DNA from 2 places in the Solibacillus sp. FSL W8-0372 genome. Region 1 is predicted to be linked to the other one. Evidence: a T-box and tRNA genes for the amino acid it is inferred to sense, from the RefSeq annotation. Region 1 holds a T-box; the other holds one or more tRNA genes.
What was found. A T-box is a leader RNA that pairs with one kind of tRNA and senses whether it is charged. The one in region 1 lies ahead of leuS (leucine--tRNA ligase), so its partner is inferred to be a tRNA-Leu.

Region 1 (10,616 bases):
TACAGCTGTGCCTGAAGTATTAGCTTTAATTTTCCGCAGTGCCTTTGCAACAGATGCTGTATTTGGCGGTATGATCGGGAGTGCGATTTTCTGGGGTGTTAAACGAGCAATCTACTCAAACGAAGCTGGTCAAGGTACAGGGCCACATCCGGCTGCAGCAGCAGAAGTATCACATCCGGCAAAACAAGGTTTAGTACAGGCAGCATCAGTTTATATCGATACATTACTAGTATGTTCTGCAACAGCATTGATGATTTTATTCATGGGTACATATAACGTACATGATGGTAGCCAAGACGGTCCATTAATCGAAGCGAAAATGGATGAGACGATTACTTATTCAGGCTTTACCCAAGCAGCGGTAAATGAGGCGTTCCCAGCATTAAATAACTTTGGTTCTGGGTTTGTAGCAGTTTCATTATTCTTCTTCGCCTTCACTACACTAATGGCTTACTACTACATTGCGGAAACAAATGTTTCGTATATGCTGAACGGAAATGCCAGAAGGATAGGGATTTTCCTAATGAAGTTCGTATTATTAGCTTCAGCATTTTACGGCACAGTTAAAACATCTGATTTAGCTTGGGCATTTGGTGACGTAGGACTTGGTTTAACAGTTTGGATTAATGTTATTTTACTACTATTCATCATGAAACCAGCGCTCATTGCATTGAAAGACTATGAGCAACAGAAAAAAGAAGGAAAAGACCCGGTGTTTGACCCAATAAAACTCGGTATTAAAAATGCAGATTTCTGGGAGACATATAAGAAGGAAGATAAATAGAAAAACAGGCTGGGACATAAGTAGAATTTTCTTTGTAAAAGGAAAATAGTCTTATTAAGAAATTGCTATTATTTGGATTGATTGGAGTGAAGGGGCGACTCCTGGGGGAACAGCACGACGCCTGAGACTACAGGCTCAGGCCGTGCCCCCGGAAAGCGTCCCCGTAACGGAAATCAATTCTGGCAGAAGCAGAAAAACATCTATTTTTTCTTTGAAAAAATAGATGTTTTTCGTTTTGTCCCAGGCTCTTTTATATATGAAAAACTAATTAAGTGAACAAATGATTATTTAAACTCTCTTTTTTTCGCGCAAAAATAAAGTTGTAATGCATCAAATTGTTCTGCTGAAAAATCCTTTTGTCCACGTATATATTTTTCATATAAATTGTAATAACAAATTGTTAAATACTCATCGTTATGATGGTTTTTGAAAGGTGTGTAATGCTGGGGAACTGTAATGCCTGCAAAATAGCGCTCCATTTTATCCATAGTACGAATTGTAATATTACGTGCCTGCATTTCTTTCAGTACAATTTGTGTGTAAATAAACAAATCCTCTTTCGGGTAATCATATACATAATTAATTAATATATGGTTATCTTCCTTAGCAAAGATACTATTTAATTCCCGCCATTGGGCAAGCAATTGGCTTTTCGGGATAAATGGGATGAGCTCGGTGTGCCATAAACGCATAATATTCACCTCATTACTAGATAAAAAAGAGCTAAGAAAACTTAGCCCTCTTTCGGAAATTCTTTTACTTTTTCCAAAGCAATAATAAATGGTGGGTCATTTTTTTGATTCATAAATTCATAGCGCAAAACATGTACATGCTTTTGAGGTAAATTACTAACAAATTCAATTACTTCGTTACGTTCATCTTTGCCGCCTTCATGTCCATAATATACAACTAATACAATAACTCCACCAATTTTTAATAATGTTAGAAGACTTTCGATTGCCTGAATTGTTGTATTAGGCCGGGTAATAATTTCATGATTACTGCCAGGTAAGTAGCCTAGATTAAAGATGGCTGCAGCAACAGGTTTATTTATATATTTGGCTACATTTTCATGCCCGTCCTTTAATACAATTGCCCGGTGTTCAAGTGCGTTGTCGAGTAGACGGTGTAGTGTGGCATCAACCGCTTCCTTTTGCACATCAAACGCATACACATAGCCATTGTCCCCTACAAGGTTTGCTAAAAAAAGTGTGTCATGTCCATTGCCTGCTGTTGCGTCTACGGCAATTTCACCTTCTGAGACCGATTTTTTCAATAAAGTTTGAGCATATTGAATAACACGTTCTAATATCATTTTGCGATTTCCGCCTTATAGTACTTTCCTTGATACGAGCCACGTCTTTCCAACTCTGCATCTATTCCATTAAGTACTTCCCATTTGTTTACAGACCACATTGGACCAATCATTAAATCAATCGGACCATCGCCTGTTATACGGTGGACAATCATTTCAGGTGGAAGAATTTCAAGCTGATCTGCTACAAGCTGAACATATGCATCTTTTTCCATAAACTCCAGCATACCTTTTTCGTATTGCTTCACAAGAGGTGTCCCTTTTAAAAGATGGAGTAAATGGATTTTGATACCTTGTACATCCAGTTTTGCCACTTCACGAGCTGTTTCCATCATCATATCGTAATCCTCTAAAGGTAATCCGTTAATAATATGTGTTACAACACGTATGCCGTGCTTGCGCAGTTTATTAAGACCTTCTACATATGTCGCATAATCATGTGCGCGGTTAATTAAGTTGGCTGTTTTTTCATGGACTGTCTGTAATCCCAATTCTACCCATAAATAAGTGCGCTCATTTAATTCAGCTAAATATTCTACGACATCATCCGGTAGGCAATCTGGACGTGTTGCGATAGAAAGACCCATAACTCCTTCACAAGCGAGTGCTGCTTCGAATTTCTCTTTTAAAACTTCGAGTGGTGCATGAGTATTTGTATAAGCTTGGAAGTAAGCCATCGTTAAGCCGTCTTTCCATTTGTTCTCCATTTTAGCTTTGATTTTTTCGAATTGTACAGGGATTGGATCTACTTTACTACCTGCAAAGTCACCTGAACCTGCAGCAGAACAAAACGTACAGCCACCAAAAGCGACCGTACCGTCACGGTTTGGGCAATCGAAGCCAGCATCTAATGCGACTTTATATACTTTCTTTCCAAATTCATTTCGTAAATAGCGATTCCATGTATAATAACGTTTCCCGTCTGACGGGAAAGGAAAATTTGTTTCAGTCATTCGTTGTTCACTCCTCTAACGTATTATTCTAACATGGACAGATCCTAATAGAAAATTTTTTTCTTGTACATTTTTATGCGAAAGAATACACTTGTTATTTGAGCAAATGTTGAAGGAGGAAATTCAGTGCCGAAACAAGTCTGGTTTTTAATTATAGGCACATTCGTAAATACGGTCGGGAATTCATTTTTATGGCCTTTAAATAGCATATATATTCATGATCATTTAGGGAAATCATTGACTACAGCGGGCATTGTTTTGATGCTCAATTCATTGGCGGGTGTTTTTGGTAATCTAGTAGGTGGATATTTATTCGATAGATTAGGTGGCTATAAAGCAATTTTGATAGGGGTAGTACTTAATTTATTTTCAATTTCGCTTCTCACTATTTGGCATGATTGGCCACAATACATTATATTTTTGGCGATGATGGGCTTTAGTGGGGGAATAGTGTATCCGGCTATTTACGCTATCGCAGGAAGTGCCTGGCCTGAAGGTGGTCGCAAAGCTTTTAATGCGATCTTCTTGGCAAATAACGTTGGAGTTGCCATTGGACCAGCATTAGCAGGTCTAGTCGCAGATATAAAATTTGATTATGTATTTAGTGCGAATCTATTTTTCTATGCGTTATTTTTCGTACTTGTCATAACTACGTATAAGCGTTTTGATGATAATAGAATCATAACTAAGTCCATATCGAGTGATGAGGGTAAACAAAGAAGTAAAGCACCTATTATCGCAATCGGGATTTTAAGTATATCTCTAGTAGTATGTTGGTTAAGCTATTCACAATGGAGTGCAACAATTTCTTCTTATACGCAAGGATTGGGAATGAGCCTGTCTCAATATAGCTTACTATGGACAATCAACGGCTTTATGATTGTAGCAATCCAACCAATTATTAAACCGCTTGTCACTCGATGGGAAAATAAAATAAAGCATCAATTAACACTAGGTTTAGTACTTATGTCGATCTCATTTGGTGTCGTTTATTTTGCGCAGGATTTTAAAATGTTTGCTGCGGCTATGGTTATTTTAACATTCGGTGAAGTATTCTTTACACCGATCATCCCGATGATTGCCAACAAGTTGGCACCACAAGGGCAAGAAGGATTTTATCAAGGGCTAGTAAACAGTGCAACGACAATCGGACGAATGATTGGACCTGTATTTGGTGGTTTAATGGTCGACGTATATGGTATGCAAATGTTAATGATGATTTTATCGATTCTTATTCTTTTAGCTATTATTCCGTGTCTGCTATATGATCGAGCATTAAGAAAAGTACAATCATAAAACAGCCACTTGTACTTTTGTGTAGAATTAGTTAAAATGAATGAAATAATATTTTGACTGTGATGAGGAATAGTAGATGGTCTCACTTTATAGAGAGCTAGCGGGTGGTGGAAGCTAGTAAGTGTCAAATTGAACTCGCCTCGGAGTTTGCTTTAGTGAAATTGTAGTAGCTAAGGCCGTGTATTCGCGTTAAGAAATGAAGCTGAGTGCTGTGTCACTAATTTGGGTGGTACCGCGGGAGTAAAAATTACCTCTCGTCCCTTCTTATCATAAGATGGGACGGGATTTTTTTATTTTTTAAATATTCTGTTAAATCATGGATAATACGCCTACAATACATAAACCACAGCAAGAATGTGTTTAAAGGAGGAGTTATTGTGAGTTTTAATCATCAACAGATTGAGAAAAAGTGGCAAGCGTTTTGGGAAGAAAATAAAACATTCAAAACGGAAAATGAAGTGGATAAACCAAAATTTTATGCTTTGGATATGTTCCCATATCCATCAGGTGCCGGTCTACACGTAGGACACCCTGAGGGTTATACAGCGACAGATATTTTATCTCGTTTTAAACGTATGCAAGGTTATAATGTTCTTCATCCAATGGGTTGGGATGCATTTGGTTTACCAGCAGAGCAATACGCATTAGATACGGGGAATGACCCTGCTGAATTTACGGCAAAAAACATTGCAACATTTAAACGTCAAATTAATGAACTAGGTTTCTCTTATGACTGGGACCGTGAAATTAATACAACAGATCCATCTTATTACAAATGGACACAATGGATTTTCACAAAATTAGTGGAAATGGATTTAGCGTATGTTGATGAAGTTGCCGTGAATTGGTGTGAAGCTTTAGGTACAGTTCTTGCAAACGAAGAAGTAATCGACGGACTTTCTGAGCGCGGTGGTCACCCAGTAGTACGTCGTCCGATGCGACAATGGGTACTGCGCATTACGAAATACGCAGACCGTCTAGTTGATGATTTAGTCGATGTTGATTGGCCAGAATCGATTAAAGAAATGCAACGTAACTGGATTGGTCGTTCTGAAGGAGCTCAAGTGAAATTCACAGTGGCTGGTTCAGACAAAGGATTCGAAGTATTTACTACACGCCCTGATACTTTATTCGGTGCTACTTATTGTGTATTGGCACCAGAGCATAAACTAGTAGCTGAAATAACTACTCCAGAGCAACGTGCAGCGGTAGAAGCGTACTTAGAAAAAGTATCATTAAAATCTGACCTTGAGCGTACTGATTTAGCAAAAGAAAAAACAGGTGTATTCACTGGTGCTTATGCAGTAAATCCAATCAACGGCAAAGAAGTGCCAATTTGGATTGCAGATTATGTATTATCAACATATGGTACAGGTGCAATTATGGCGGTTCCAGCACATGATGAGCGTGACTACGAATTCGCAAAAGAGTTTAATTTAGAAATCGTTCAAGTGCTTGAAGGTGGAGATATCGAAAACGAGGCATTCGTCGGCGATGGTGCACATATTAACTCTGAATTCCTAAACGGTTTAAATAAAGAAGATGGTATTAAGGCAGCGATTGATTGGTTAGTGGAAAATGGCGTAGGGGAAAAGAAAATCACTTACCGTCTACGTGACTGGTTATTCAGCCGCCAACGCTATTGGGGCGAGCCAATCCCAGTAATTCATTGGGAAGATGGCACAATGACAACAATTCCTGTAGAAGAGCTGCCACTAGAATTACCGAAAACAACAAATATCCGCCCTTCAGGTACAGGGGAATCACCACTGGCAAATATTGAAGAATGGGTAAATGTAGTTGATCCTGTAACAGGTAAAAAAGGTCGCCGTGAAACGAATACAATGCCTCAATGGGCAGGTTCTTCATGGTACTTCTTACGCTATATCGATCCGAAAAACGATCAGGCACTTGCAGATCCTGAATTACTAAAGCGCTGGTTACCAGTTGATATTTATATCGGTGGTGCAGAGCATGCTGTACTTCACTTACTGTACGCGCGCTTCTGGCATAAAGTTCTTTACGATTTAGGTGTAGTGCATACGAAGGAGCCATTCCAAAAATTATTCAACCAAGGGATGATTTTAGGTGAAGGTAACGAAAAGATGTCGAAATCAAAAGGGAATGTTGTAAATCCGGACGATATTATTGAGTCACATGGTGCAGATACATTACGTTTATATGAAATGTTCATGGGTCCATTAGAAGCATCTGTAGCATGGAGCACAAACGGTCTTGATGGTGCCCGTCGTTTCTTAGATCGCATTTGGCGTCTATTTGTAACAGAAGAAGGAAAACTTGCAGCTAAAATTCAAGAATCTAATGACACAACATTGGAAAAAGTATATCACCAAACTGTGAAAAAAGTGACGGATGACTATGAAGGCATTCGCTTCAACACAGCTATTTCACAAATGATGGTATTCATTAATGATTGCTACAAAGCGGAAGTAATTCCTGTTGAATATGCAAAAGGGTTCGTCAAACTATTATCACCAATCGCACCACATATCGCGGAAGAACTTTGGACAATTTTAGGACATGAAGACACAATCACGTATGCTACATGGCCAACATATGACGAAGCAAAACTAGTAGATGACGAAATCGAAGTAGTTGTTCAAGTATTAGGTAAAGTACGTGCGAAAGTAACGGTAGCAAAAGATATCTCAAAAGAAGACTTGGAAAAAGTGGCTTTAGCCGATAGCAAAGTACAAGAATTCATTGAAGGAAAAACAGTTGTTAAAGTTATTGTTATTCCAGGGAAATTAGTCAATATCGTAATTAAATAAATATTAAAATGAAAAAGTCTGCTCGCATTTTGAGCAGACTTTTTTAATGGATTATAGTTGATGGTGGAACACCGAATCTTTCCAAAAGATAATGAAAATCAAAATTGTCTTTATTGTCACCTATTAAATCAATTAAATACTTTTCAATTTTGCTTTGCGGCATTTCATACATATTTGGTAAATATGACAATAATAGCGTATCTGTATTGCCGTTCGTAATGAAACAGGTTTTAGAAAAGTTTTGTGTATCAAGCTTTGTTAAGATCATTTCCAGACTGGAATGCACCGGCATAACATGAGGCGATATCCGATTATTATGAATTAAGCCTATAAATACTTTGAAAAAATAATCACTTTGAACATGGTCATCAATTAGAATTAAAACATGATCATGATATGAATCGTTTTCAATCAGTTCATCGACTTTTTGCTCCATTAATTGTTCCATATACGCCACTACTTGATCATATTTTGTATTAGAAATAGCTTTTTGCATCTTCAGTAAATTCAAAATCTGATAAACAGGTATAAATATTTTAGTGAAATATTCTTCTATAGTAAAATTATCTACAATTTTTAAATAAGTTTTTTTTGCATTTTCAACATTTGCACTCACTAACTCATTATAAAATAGATTTAATAGTTCGATTTTATCCTCTGATTGATAGGAAACCATTTTTAAAATTGTAATATCATTGTTTATAGAAATATGTAAAGAAGTATTCGTTTTCATACATTTAACTCTTGGTGAAGTGGGGAACTGTGGATTTGCCTTTTGGACAAGTGCATTATGGCCATTTGATAATAAGACAATCGAATTCTCAGGGTAAATGCCAATAAAATCAACAAATTCAGTTAAAAGTATACTATTATACTTTTCTTCATCTCTATAAAGTAAACTAAATGCATCTGCAGCACGCATTGCATCACGGTATGGTCGTTTCATTGTAATCGCTGAATACACATCGATTATTTGCAAAAGTTCGAGCTCTGCCTTGAAATTTATTTGCATACTCTCCGGATAACCTTCACCATTTCTACGTTCATGATGGGATTTAGCCAAATAGGACAAATCAGATAAACCTATTTGTTTAAGAATTGCCTCTCCATATAAAGTATGTGTTTTCATCAAGTCAAATTCCTTTGCAGTAAGACGACCAGGTTTTTGAAGGAGTTGCTGTGGTATCTTTAACTTTCCGATATCATGCAACAAGTACCCTAGAGCTAGCTTTTCTACTTGTTCAATTTTTAAGTGGCGAGCAAATAGCGTTCCAATAATAAAAACATCGATACTGTGTAAATAGGAATGATAATCCCATTTTTTCAATTGGGACAAGCAGTATTTATTCGCAGAATTAGATAAAATATCTTCTAAAATATCTTGTAAATAATCAATATTCCCTTCTTCTTTTAAAAGTTGACCGTATCGAATTTCAATATCGAGTTCCGCTAAAATAGCGTAAAAGTTAAATTCATCCTCGTTCCCGCTTAAAGAGCTATCTGAAAAATTAATGAGGGTATCTTCCATTAATATTGGGAATTCAAAGGAATTTGCACATTTTTCTTTATAATAAATGGAAAGGTATTTTATGCTTTTCTTTTTTAGTAATTCCAGAGCTTTTGCTGTTAAAATACTGTCTTTTTTCATGAACAATGTACGGTTAATAAAAACATCATCTGCAAGAACATCACCCGGTTCTACATCTTGGATTAAAAGCTTTTCGATATTTGGCATTAGTTACACCTCCTATAAGTGATTTAATTTATACAATATAATTATTATTATATGGTAAAGTTCTGAATATTTGGATATTTATTTATAGAATATTTCAAAAAAATTAATATATAAGTACTTAATCTTTTTTAAAAACATGGCAGAAACATAGTATAAAAGGTTTATGATATATTCACAGTAGAAATGGGTTAATCACAATATCGTTAAATAAATTTTAAAAAATTTGAAACTTATTCCAAAAAAATTACGACTATAAAGAAAAAGAGAAAGGGGTGGGGCAGTGTCGGAACATTTAGAAGAAGTAATGGATGCCTATGGGGAATATTGCATACGTGTTGCCTATTTATATGTGAAAGATTGGACAGCAGCAGAGGAAATTGTACAAGATACGTTTTTAGCATATTACAAACAGCAAGAGCGGTTTGAAGGTCGTTCCTCGCTAAAAACCTATTTAGTGAAAATTACGATACATAAAAGTCATGACTATTTAAGAAGTTGGAAACGCAAGATGGCACATGTTCTCCCAAAAAGACTTGCTACTCCCTCCATTGAACAGGTGAAAATTCAAGAAGAGGAACAATTCGAACTTGTAGCGGCATTACTGCAACTCCCTGTTAAATATAGAGAGGTACTTATTTTATATTATTATGATGATTATAAAATCAAAGAAATGTCGGAGCTTTTACAACTGAGTGAGAATACTGTTAAAACGAGGCTTATACGCGGTCGTGAAAAGTTAAAGCCGTTATTAGTAAATATTGAATGGGAGGTGCTGCTAAATGACGAAATGGAAGGGTGAAATAGACCGCTACATTGGAGAGGAGCAAAAATTTACTCCCGAAATGAAAAATAGAATATTGCGTAAAGCATCGAAAAAATCGTTTAACTGGCGCTATGCGTTTACAGCAGTTTCGTTTTGTGCTGTTGTATTAATTCTTCTGCTAGCAGGCCCTAGTCAAGTGGAGCCTCCTGTTCAAAGTGCCACACCGTTTGAACAGCTGATTGAAGAAGCTACGGTGGAAGAGTTCTATATAAGCTCGAAATATAGCCAAAGAGATCAATTTTTTGCACGTGATTCAAGCTATTATACACAAGTTCATGCATTCAAAAAGGATATTGATGTGCAAAATATGAATATGCTTTTACATGATATGAAGCTAATCGAACGACCTTACAGCTATGGTTTAGGAAAAGATGTGCTTGTTGTAATGTCCAATGGTGAGCAGTTAAAGCTGAAAATTGCGAAGTATGACGGATGGTATGTCGTTGAAGATGTGCATACAAAACTATTTTATAAATTAGAAGATACATCTGCAGTAAATTATTCATTGTGGGATAAAAAAATGGATGATGCGGGCTTTGGTTTTATGGAGATAGTGATACTGGGTGGAGTAATGATCGCAATAGCCTATTTATTAAAATCTGTATTAAAAATACCAAAGCAAAAACAAGAAGAGAAGCGAAACTGGAAAGGGACAGTGATTTTCATTGCAATTGTTATTCCACTGCAATTCTCTGCTCATTATTTGCGAGAAAATGAGTATTTAATGCATAAAAGTATCCTGTTTTTTATATTAGCAAGTGGGTTGCTAGTAGGATCTTATCAATTTGATAAGTTGATAAAGACGAAAAATCAACAAATTTATGAATGGATTGGGATGGGGTTATTGGCTGTATTTTTATGGGTAATCATCACATTCGGTTAAGGGGGGACTCAGATGAAACGATTATTATGGATGGC
Region 2 (10,616 bases), 740 kb from region 1:
ATGCGTTAACTTTATATTTTGTACAACCTCAGCCAGCACTTTATTTTCCTTCACTATTGCGACAGAAAGCGGTGCATTTGCTGTTTCAATTCCTAACCAAATCATTTTAATAACTCCTCACAAAGGCGAATATATTTTCCGCCAATTGGTTTCAATACAAATTTACGTTTCGTTTCATCAATACGGGTAATTTCTATTGCTAAACGTTCCTCTGGTAAATCCTCATCAATTAAATGGGCCCATTCAACAACTGTGACCGCATCGCCAAAAAAGATTTCCTCCCACCCTAAATCTTCATCGCTATCGGCTAAACGATAGACATCTAAATGATTTAGTGGAATTCGCCCTTCATACTGTTTCATAATCGTAAACGTTGGACTATTAACTGTACGTTTTACACCCAGACCTTTTGCAAAGCTCTGTGTAAAAGTCGTTTTACCAGCACCTAAATCGCCTTCAAGCGTAATTGTATATTGGGGTTGAACTAAACCCGCCAGCCTTATCGCAAGTGCTTGCGTCTCCTCAAGTGTTTCTATATATTTTTCGTATATCATTTAAAGTTGCTTCCTTCCACAAAAAAATCCATTACCTCTAGTTTACTTGAACTGAGGCAATTGTTCAAAATGTATCACTTTTAGTTGGATGTTTACAGGATAAAAACTATATAAAAAGAAAAATCTTATAAGCAAAATGCCTATAAGATCCATTTTAACGTGAAGAGTTACCTTTTCGTTCTACTATTTCTTTTTGGACTAAACCTTCCTCTTTAAATTGAAGACGATAAGCCTGTGTCAATAAAAATTCATCATTCCATTCATAAACTCCATTTTCTATTTCTTCACCTGCACCTCCCGTAATCCGAACTACCTCCAGATACGACATACCTTCTTCCAGCTTATTAAATTCCTCTTCGTTCATGTACTTCTGCCACGAATACGCATTACCTTCTTCAATTTCCAAAATTTCATCAGTACATGCAGAAACGAGCATCATTAGAAAGAAAACCAGACAAATAGATAGGTAGATAATAAAACCCTTTTTATTCATCAGTATCCCTCCTTTACTTATGTATATAGCGGACTTTTCCCGTAACATCGCACTATAAAACATTTCTGTAGCATAAAAAAGGTTTAGTAAAGGAATTTCCCCTTTACTAAACCTCTTGTAATGAACTTATTGAATCTTAATTAAAAACCTGGTACCCACCCTGGTCTAGATTGCAGTCTTTTTAGTAATGGACTTGGAAGAACAGTATCGATGTTCTCATTGTAAGCTGTATGAACTTGCTCTCCCTTTTCAACTTTTTCAACCCAGTGAGGTTCAATAAGTAAGGCACGACCTAGTGCTACTAAATCTGCTCCTAACTGTAATGCATGTTCTGCTTCTTCAACAGTATATATTGAACCAACACCAATTAAAGGCTTTCTACCATCTAATAAATTTTGAATAGCGGAAATGCGATTTTGTTGCCCTTTTTCAAAGCGATGTGTCTCAGAACGGAAGTCACCTAGTGAAATATGCAAGTAAGTTAGCTCTGTTTTAGCTAATTCATCTACTAACATAATTGTATGATCCATCGTAATTCCATCTTCTTCTGGCTCTTCTGGACTAAATCGATAACCAACAATGAACGATTCATCTGCATACGTATTTTTAACTTTTAAAACTTCTTCGACTATCTCTAAAGGGAAACGCATCCGTTTATCGATCGTCCCACCATATTCATCGATTCTTTTATTTGTAAATGCTGAGTAGAATTGCTGAATTAAATACGTATTCGCTCCATGGATTTCAACCCCATCAAAGCCTGCTTGAATTGCTCGTCTTGTTGCTTCTCCATATGCCTTAATAATTTGTTTCGTTTCATCGAGTGTTAATGGTCGTGCTTCATTTTTTTCTATAGTAATAGCTGCACTTGCGCTTACAACATCGCCATTTGGAACTAAATGCTGAAGTGACTGACGACCGCCATGATGAATTTGCAGTACCGCCTTAGCGCCACCTTGTTGAATAGCTTGTGCAATCTTTTGTAAGCTTGGGATATAGTGATCCTCATGAGCTGCTATTTGCCCCGGAAATGCCTTTCCATTTGCCGCAACATAAGCACATGCCGTAATAATCATGCCAGCTCCTGAAGCACGTTCTTTATAATAAGCAATCTCTTCATCAGAAACTGTATCATCTTCGTTAGCCGAATATGTTGTCATTGGGGCCATTACAAAGCGGTTTCTAAGTTCAACCTTTTCATTTAACTTTACCTTTTCAAAAAGTGCCTTCATTACTTAATTCCTCCTTTGCTATGACTATGACTTTATCTAAACAATCAATTATTTTCAAGCAACAGCTACTAAACTTATAAGTTTGCTTTTGGAATGTTTTATATTGGCACTAGTGGATGGGGAAATGTTCATGCCATCAACAGAAAATAAAATAAGCGGAGTTTTTCCGGTTATTTGTAGAAGGGCACTAGTTTAAGTTTTAAATAAAGGTCTAATTTCTGGTTATTCATGGAAAAAGTATGTATTAATTATATTTTTGTGATCATAGGCGGAATTCTTCCGTTTATTTTCGCCTTTTTTTAATTTAATTTCTAAATAAACGGAACTTCTCCCTCTATTTTTTGACGAAAAAAAACCACTGAAAATTCAGTGGTTTTGCGTGTGCGAAGCGACGTCCTACTCTCACAGGGGGAAGCCCCCAACTACCATCGGCGCTAAAGAGCTTAACTTCCGTGTTCGGTATGGGAACGGGTGTGACCTCTTTGCCATCATCACTTCACTTGCACATGGATGTGCTGGCGTCTACGTTACCACAGGACGTGGTGCTTTTAGTAGACGTTCCTTTATTAGGCTTCTTTCGAAACCTGTAGAAAGAATCATTCTTTCAAAACTGGATAAACGTTTCATTGAATTTGTGCAATAAAATGTGGTTAAGTCCTCGACCGATTAGTATTCGTCAGCTACATGCGTCACCGCACTTCCACCTCGAACCTATCTACCTGATCGTCTTTCAGGGGTCTTACTTACTTGCGTAATGGGAAATCTCATCTTGAGGGGGGCTTCATGCTTAGATGCTTTCAGCACTTATCCCGTCCACACATAGCTACCCAGCGATGCCTTTGGCAAGACAACTGGTACACCAGCGGTGTGTCCATCCCGGTCCTCTCGTACTAAGGACAGCTCCTCTCAAATTTCCTACGCCCACGACGGATAGGGACCGAACTGTCTCACGACGTTCTGAACCCAGCTCGCGTACCGCTTTAATGGGCGAACAGCCCAACCCTTGGGACCGACTACAGCCCCAGGATGCGATGAGCCGACATCGAGGTGCCAAACCTCCCCGTCGATGTGGACTCTTGGGGGAGATAAGCCTGTTATCCCCGGGGTAGCTTTTATCCGTTGAGCGATGGCCCTTCCATGCGGAACCACCGGATCACTAAGCCCGTCTTTCGACCCTGCTCGACTTGTAGGTCTCGCAGTCAAGCTCCCTTATGCCTTTACACTCTTCGAATGATTTCCAACCATTCTGAGGGAACCTTTGGGCGCCTCCGTTACTCTTTAGGAGGCGACCGCCCCAGTCAAACTGTCCGCCTGACACTGTCTCCTACCCCGCTAAGGGGCATGGGTTAGAAGTTCAATACAACCAGGGTAGTATCCCACCGACGCCTCCTCCGAAGCTGGCGCTCCGGGATCTCTGGCTCCTACCTATCCTGTACAAGTTGTACCAAAATTCAATATCAGGCTACAGTAAAGCTCCACGGGGTCTTTCCGTCCTGTCGCGGGTAACCTGCATCTTCACAGGTACTATAATTTCACCGAGTCTCTCGTTGAGACAGTGCCCAGATCGTTACGCCTTTCGTGCGGGTCGGAACTTACCCGACAAGGAATTTCGCTACCTTAGGACCGTTATAGTTACGGCCGCCGTTTACTGGGGCTTCAATTCACAGCTTCGCTTGCGCTAACCGCTCCTCTTAACCTTCCAGCACCGGGCAGGCGTCAGCCCCTATACGTCACCTTACGGTTTTGCAGAGACCTGTGTTTTTGCTAAACAGTCGCCTGGGCCTATTCACTGCGGCTTCTCTAGGCTATGCACCCAAAGAAGCACCCCTTCTCCCGAAGTTACGGGGTCATTTTGCCGAGTTCCTTAACGAGAGTTCTCTCGCACACCTTAGGATTCTCTCCTCGACTACCTGTGTCGGTTTGCGGTACGGGCACCTCTCACCTCGATAGAGGCTTTTCTTGGCAGTGTGAAATCAGGAACTTCGCTCATAAGAGCTCGTCATCACAGCTCAACGTTATAGTATGCGGATTTGCCTACATACACGCCTTACTGCTTGAACACGCGCAACCAACGGCGTGCTTACCCTATCCTACTGCGTCCCCCCATTTCTCAAACGGTGAGGAGGTGGTACAGGAATATCAACCTGTTGTCCATCGCCTACGCCTATCGGCCTCGGCTTAGGTCCCGACTAACCCTGAGCGGACGAGCCTTCCTCAGGAAACCTTAGTCATACGGTGCATGGGATTCTCACCCATGTTTCGCTACTCATACCGGCATTCTCACTTCTAATCGCTCCACCAGTCCTTCCGGTCTGACTTCAACGCTATTAGAACGCTCTCCTACCACGCATACTCAAAGTATGCATCCACAGCTTCGGTGAATCGTTTAGCCCCGATACATTTTCGGCGCAGCGTCACTCGACCAGTGAGCTATTACGCACTCTTTAAATGATGGCTGCTTCTAAGCCAACATCCTGGTTGTCTAAGCAACGCCACATCCTTTTCCACTTAACGATTACTTGGGGACCTTAGCTGGTGGTCTGGGCTGTTTCCCTCTTGACTACGGATCTTATCACTCGCAGTCTGACTCCCGTGTATAAATATCCGGCATTCGGAGTTTGTCTGAATTCGGTAAAGCGAGATGCCCCCCTAGTCCAAACAGTGCTCTACCTCCGGTATTCTCAATCACGAGGCTAGCCCTAAAGCTATTTCGGAGAGAACCAGCTATCTCCAGGTTCGATTGGAATTTCTCCGCTACCCACACCTCATCCCCGCACTTTTCAACGTGCGTGGGTTCGGGCCTCCAGTGAGTGTTACCTCACCTTCACCCTGGACATGGGTAGATCACCTGGTTTCGGGTCTACGACCACGTACTAATTCGCCCTATTCAGACTCGCTTTCGCTGCGGCTCCGTCTTCTCAACTTAACCTCGCACGTAATCGTAACTCGCCGGTTCATTCTACAAAAGGCACGCTATCACCCATTAACGGGCTCTAACTACTTGTAGGCACACGGTTTCAGGATCTATTTCACTCCCCTTCCGGGGTGCTTTTCACCTTTCCCTCACGGTACTGGTTCACTATCGGTCACTAGGTAGTATTTAGCCTTGGGAGATGGTCCTCCCGGATTCCGACGGAATTTCACGTGTTCCGCCGTACTCAGGATACACTCTGGAGGGAATGAACTTTTGACTACAGGGCTTTTACCTTGTTTCGCGGACCTTTCCAAGTCGCTTCGTCTAATTCATTCTTTTGTAACTCCGTATAGAGTGTCCTACAACCCCAAAGAGCAAGCTCTTTGGTTTGGGCTCTTCCCGTTTCGCTCGCCGCTACTCAGGGAATCGAATTTTCTTTCTGTTCCTGCAGGTACTTAGATGTTTCAGTTCCCTGCGTCTGTCCTCATCACGCTATGTATTCACGTGTAGATACTATCCGATTAAAGATAGTGGGTTCCCCCATTCGGAAATCCCCGGATCAAAGCTTACTTACAGCTCCCCGAGGCATATCGGTGTTAGTGCCGTCCTTCATCGACTCCTAGTGCCAAGGCATCCACCGTGCGCCCTTATTAACTTAACCAAAAGTTAACACTTAGATAAAATCTAAGATTTAAGTTTACACGTCAATTGCTTGACTTGTTACATTTCTATAAAATAGAAATTTGTTTTATTGCTATCAATGTCGTTTTATCCAGTTTTCAAAGAACGAAATGCGGTTCAATCATACAAGATGAATTAAACCAACAAGGTTTTGAAGTATCTCATTCAATTAAGAATGAACCTTCAAAACTGAACAGCAAACGTTAATGTTTCATTCCCCAAGGGAATGATTCCGAAATAATCCTTAGAAAGGAGGTGATCCAGCCGCACCTTCCGATACGGCTACCTTGTTACGACTTCACCCCAATCATCTATCCCACCTTCGGCGGCTGGCTCCATAAAGGTTACCTCACCGACTTCGGGTGTTACAAACTCTCGTGGTGTGACGGGCGGTGTGTACAAGGCCCGGGAACGTATTCACCGCGGCATGCTGATCCGCGATTACTAGCGATTCCGGCTTCATGTAGGCGAGTTGCAGCCTACAATCCGAACTGAGAACGATTTTATCGGATTAGCTCCCCCTCGCGGGTTGGCAACCGTTTGTATCGTCCATTGTAGCACGTGTGTAGCCCAGGTCATAAGGGGCATGATGATTTGACGTCATCCCCACCTTCCTCCGGTTTATCACCGGCAGTCTCCTTAGAGTGCCCAACTAAATGATGGCAACTAAGAATAAGGGTTGCGCTCGTTGCGGGACTTAACCCAACATCTCACGACACGAGCTGACGACAACCATGCACCACCTGTCACCGTTGCCCCCGAAGGGGAAACTATGTCTCCATAGTGGTCACCGGGATGTCAAGACCTGGTAAGGTTCTTCGCGTTGCTTCGAATTAAACCACATGCTCCACCGCTTGTGCGGGCCCCCGTCAATTCCTTTGAGTTTCAGTCTTGCGACCGTACTCCCCAGGCGGAGTGCTTAATGCGTTAGCTGCAGCACTGAGGGGCGGAAACCCCCCAACACTTAGCACTCATCGTTTACGGCGTGGACTACCAGGGTATCTAATCCTGTTTGCTCCCCACGCTTTCGCGCCTCAGTGTCAGTTACAGACCAGACAGTCGCCTTCGCCACTGGTGTTCCTCCAAATCTCTACGCATTTCACCGCTACACTTGGAATTCCACTATCCTCTTCTGCACTCAAGTTCCCCAGTTTCCAATGACCCTCCCCGGTTGAGCCGGGGGCTTTCACATCAGACTTAAGGAACCACCTGCGCGCGCTTTACGCCCAATAATTCCGGACAACGCTTGCCACCTACGTATTACCGCGGCTGCTGGCACGTAGTTAGCCGTGGCTTTCTAACAAGGTACCGTCAAGGTAGCGCCAGTTACTACGCTACTTGTTCTTCCCTTGCAACAGAGTTTTACGAACCGAAATCCTTCTTCACTCACGCGGCGTTGCTCCATCAGACTTTCGTCCATTGTGGAAGATTCCCTACTGCTGCCTCCCGTAGGAGTCTGGGCCGTGTCTCAGTCCCAGTGTGGCCGATCACCCTCTCAGGTCGGCTACGCATCGTTGCCTTGGTGAGCCGTTACCTCACCAACTAGCTAATGCGCCGCGGGTCCATCTTATAGTGACAGCCGAAACCGTCTTTCAACTTTCAAACATGTGTTTAAAAGTATTATTCGGTATTAGCCCCGGTTTCCCGGAGTTATCCCAATCTATAAGGTAGGTTACCCACGTGTTACTCACCCGTCCGCCGCTAAATCAGAGAGAAGCAAGCTTCTCTCATCATCCGCTCGACTTGCATGTATTAGGCACGCCGCCAGCGTTCGTCCTGAGCCAGGATCAAACTCTCCATAAAAGTAGTTTGAAAGCTCATTTGCTTTGCTAGCGATTTAACTTAATTAAAAGTTAAAATCTATTGTTTGCTTCATTTAAGAAGCTTGTTTCATTAACGTTGCTTGTTCAGTTTTCAAGGTTCATTGTGTTGTCGTTAGCGACAACTTTTATATCATATAACATCCATTTTAGAATGTCAACAGTTTTTTAAAAAAACTGGAGCGGGTGATCGGAATCGAACCGACAACATCAGCTTGGAAGGCTGAGGTTTTACCACTAAACTACACCCGCATTTTATTATTTTATATTTTTGGCGCGCCCGACAGGAGTCGAACCCATAACCTTCTGATCCGTAGTCAGACGCTCTATCCAATTGAGCTACGGGCGCAAGTTAAAAGTTACTTGGTGCGGCCGAGAGGACTTGAACCTCCACGGGGTTGCCCCCACTAGGCCCTCAACCTAGCGCGTCTGCCATTCCGCCACGACCGCTTCATTCGACTTTAATTATTATACATCTTTAAAATAATTTGTCAATATGAAAACTGGTGAGCCATGAAGGACTCGAACCTTCGACCCTCTGATTAAAAGTCAGATGCTCTACCAACTGAGCTAATGGCTCCAAAATGGCTGGGGAACCTGGATTCGAACCAGGGCATGACGGAATCAAAATCCGTTGCCTTACCGCTTGGCTATACCCCAATAAATGGCGGTCCCGACCGGGATCGAACCGGCGATCTCCTGCGTGACAGGCAGGCATGTTAACCGCTACACCACGGGACCATAAGTAAACTATAATATGAAATTAAAAGTGGTGACCCGTACGGGATTCGAACCCGTGTTACCGCCGTGAAAGGGCGGTGTCTTAACCACTTGACCAACGGGCCTATAATGGCTCCGAAGGCAGGACTCGAACCTGCGACCTGCCGGTTAACAGCCGGATGCTCTACCAACTGAGCTACTTCGGAATAATCATTTCTTAGCGACATCATCTTGTCGACTTTTATTATTATAGATATCGAAATAAGGTTCGTCAACACTTTTTAATAATTTTTTCAAAAAAATAATTTACTTCCTTATTATATATAAAAAAACATATTCACCTGAAAAGCACATAATTTATCTTTTCCTTTATTCTCTACTATTTAAACATTTTATTAAATTAAATTTCACTTCGCAAAAATTTAATTTTCCCTTGGCATATGCTACAAGAATACCTTTTTACATCCATCTTTTTTTTCCTTCTATAAATCTGCCCACAACTTACACAACTATACATATGAACTACCTTTTTCTTTAGCTGCTTAGTTGGCTGCTCTATTGTAGAACAAAATCTTGGCGCTCCAACCTTTTTCAATAAATTGCGGAAATCCGCATCTCGATGCTTATAGCCCATCCCTAAAATATGTAAATGATAATGGCAAAGTTCATGTAAAATAATCCCCTTGAGCTCTTGTAACCCGAAATGATCATAAAGCTTTTTATTGAGTTCTATATTGTGACTACTTAACAAATACCGTCCACCCGTTGTTTTTAAACGACTATTAAAATACGCTTTATGAACAAAAGGTCGGTTAAAATATTCATTAGATAACTGTTCTACAAGTTCTTGAAGTTGTTCATCTGTCATACGCTACCTCCCCACACATAATAAAAAGCACATATTAATTTATGCGCTTTTTATTATAATTCATATTTATTTTCTTTACACGTTTAGTTGATTTTCCGGTGAGAGCATCGTTAATGAAATACGCCCTTTACTTGCTTCTACCTTTTCTACCCATACCGTCACAATATCACCTAATGATACGACATCTAACGGATGCTTTACACGTCCCTTTTGCAATTTAGATATGTGAACTAGACCATCTTGTTTTACACCAATATCAACAAACGCCCCGAAATCCACAACATTTCGAACAGTTCCTTGCAATTCCATTCCTACTTGTAAATCATCCATCTGCAATACATCTGTTTTTAGTAAAGGCTGTGGAAATGCATCTCGAGGGTCACGCGTTGGCTTTATTAAAGTATCAATAATATCCTTCAAGGTTACTTCCCCGACATTTAGTGTTTCACTTAATGTTGATAAACTTAATTTACTAATAGCCTCTTCTGCCTTTTGCGTACCTACATCTTTTTTTGTTACGCCCGCTGCCTCCAAAATTGCTTCAGCCAGTTTATAGCTCTCTGGGTGAATACCGGTTGCATCTAATGGGTTTTTTGCTTCTGAAATACGTAAAAAGCCAATTGCTTGTTCATAGGTTTTGGCACCTAAACGCGGTATCTTTTTAAGCTGTGTCCGTGAAGAGAAGGATCCATTTTCACTTCGCATAGCTACAATATTTTCAGCCACTGTTTTGGATAGCCCTGATACATATTGTAAAAGTGATGCAGATGCCGTATTCACATCAACCCCCACTTGGTTTACTGCAGTTTCTACAATGAACGTCAATGATTCAGCCAGCTGTTTTTGAGATACATCATGCTGGTACTGACCTACACCGACAGCTTTCGGATCAATTTTCACCAACTCGGATAGTGGATCCTGTAAACGGCGTGCAATTGATACGGCACTACGTTGTTCTACTTGTAGATTCGGGAATTCCGCACGTGCCACTTCCGATGCTGAATACACCGATGCCCCTGCTTCATTTACAATAACATAGGCAATATCCCCATCAGTTTCTTTCAATAACTCCGCAATAAATTGCTCTGTTTCACGAGATGCTGTACCGTTCCCTATCGCAATAATACTAATTGGATATTTTTTCAGTAATGCTTTAACAGCCTCTTTTGCTTTTGATGGATCTGATGTTGTATGCGGATAAATAACCCCAACTTCAATCATTTTCCCTGTCTCATCAACTACCGCTAGTTTACAACCTGTGCGGTAAGCAGGGTCTACACCTAGTACAACTTTTCCGCGCATTGGAGGCTGCAATAATAGATTTCTCAAGTTTT

Region 2: it encodes a tRNA-Leu, which carries the amino acid that the T-box ahead of leuS (leucine--tRNA ligase) is inferred to sense. The anticodon was not compared.

The regions. Positions count from the first base shown of each region.
Region 1 is NZ_CP150204.1:2,863,128-2,873,743, reverse strand. Features, by position in the region: gene MKY13_RS14590 (alanine/glycine:cation symporter family protein) at 1-784, shown strand, start outside; gene MKY13_RS14585 (pyrimidine dimer DNA glycosylase/endonuclease V) at 1,069-1,476, opposite strand; gene MKY13_RS14580 (class I SAM-dependent methyltransferase) at 1,518-2,099, opposite strand; gene MKY13_RS14575 (TIGR01212 family radical SAM protein) at 2,096-3,052, opposite strand; gene MKY13_RS14570 (MFS transporter) at 3,179-4,348, shown strand; T-box leader at 4,399-4,613, shown strand; gene leuS (leucine--tRNA ligase) at 4,726-7,140, shown strand; gene MKY13_RS14560 (HD domain-containing phosphohydrolase) at 7,184-8,875, opposite strand; gene MKY13_RS14555 (sigma-70 family RNA polymerase sigma factor) at 9,156-9,674, shown strand; gene MKY13_RS14550 (hypothetical protein) at 9,655-10,581, shown strand; gene MKY13_RS14545 (hypothetical protein) at 10,594-10,616, shown strand, end outside.
Region 2 is NZ_CP150204.1:3,607,095-3,617,710, forward strand. Features, by position in the region: gene tsaB (tRNA (adenosine(37)-N6)-threonylcarbamoyltransferase complex dimerization subunit type 1 TsaB) at 1-105, opposite strand, end outside; gene tsaE (tRNA (adenosine(37)-N6)-threonylcarbamoyltransferase complex ATPase subunit type 1 TsaE) at 102-554, opposite strand; gene MKY13_RS18400 (hypothetical protein) at 709-1,047, opposite strand; gene MKY13_RS18405 (NADH-dependent flavin oxidoreductase) at 1,188-2,279, opposite strand; rRNA gene rrf (5S ribosomal RNA) at 2,663-2,778, opposite strand; rRNA gene MKY13_RS18415 (23S ribosomal RNA) at 2,926-5,854, opposite strand; rRNA gene MKY13_RS18420 (16S ribosomal RNA) at 6,123-7,677, opposite strand; tRNA gene MKY13_RS18425 (tRNA-Gly) at 7,873-7,946, opposite strand; tRNA gene MKY13_RS18430 (tRNA-Arg) at 7,967-8,043, opposite strand; tRNA gene MKY13_RS18435 (tRNA-Leu) at 8,059-8,144, opposite strand; tRNA gene MKY13_RS18440 (tRNA-Lys) at 8,199-8,274, opposite strand; tRNA gene MKY13_RS18445 (tRNA-Gln) at 8,280-8,354, opposite strand; tRNA gene MKY13_RS18450 (tRNA-Asp) at 8,360-8,435, opposite strand; tRNA gene MKY13_RS18455 (tRNA-Glu) at 8,465-8,539, opposite strand; tRNA gene MKY13_RS18460 (tRNA-Asn) at 8,545-8,620, opposite strand; gene MKY13_RS18465 (SprT family protein) at 8,815-9,282, opposite strand; gene MKY13_RS18470 (Tex family protein) at 9,358-10,616, opposite strand, start outside.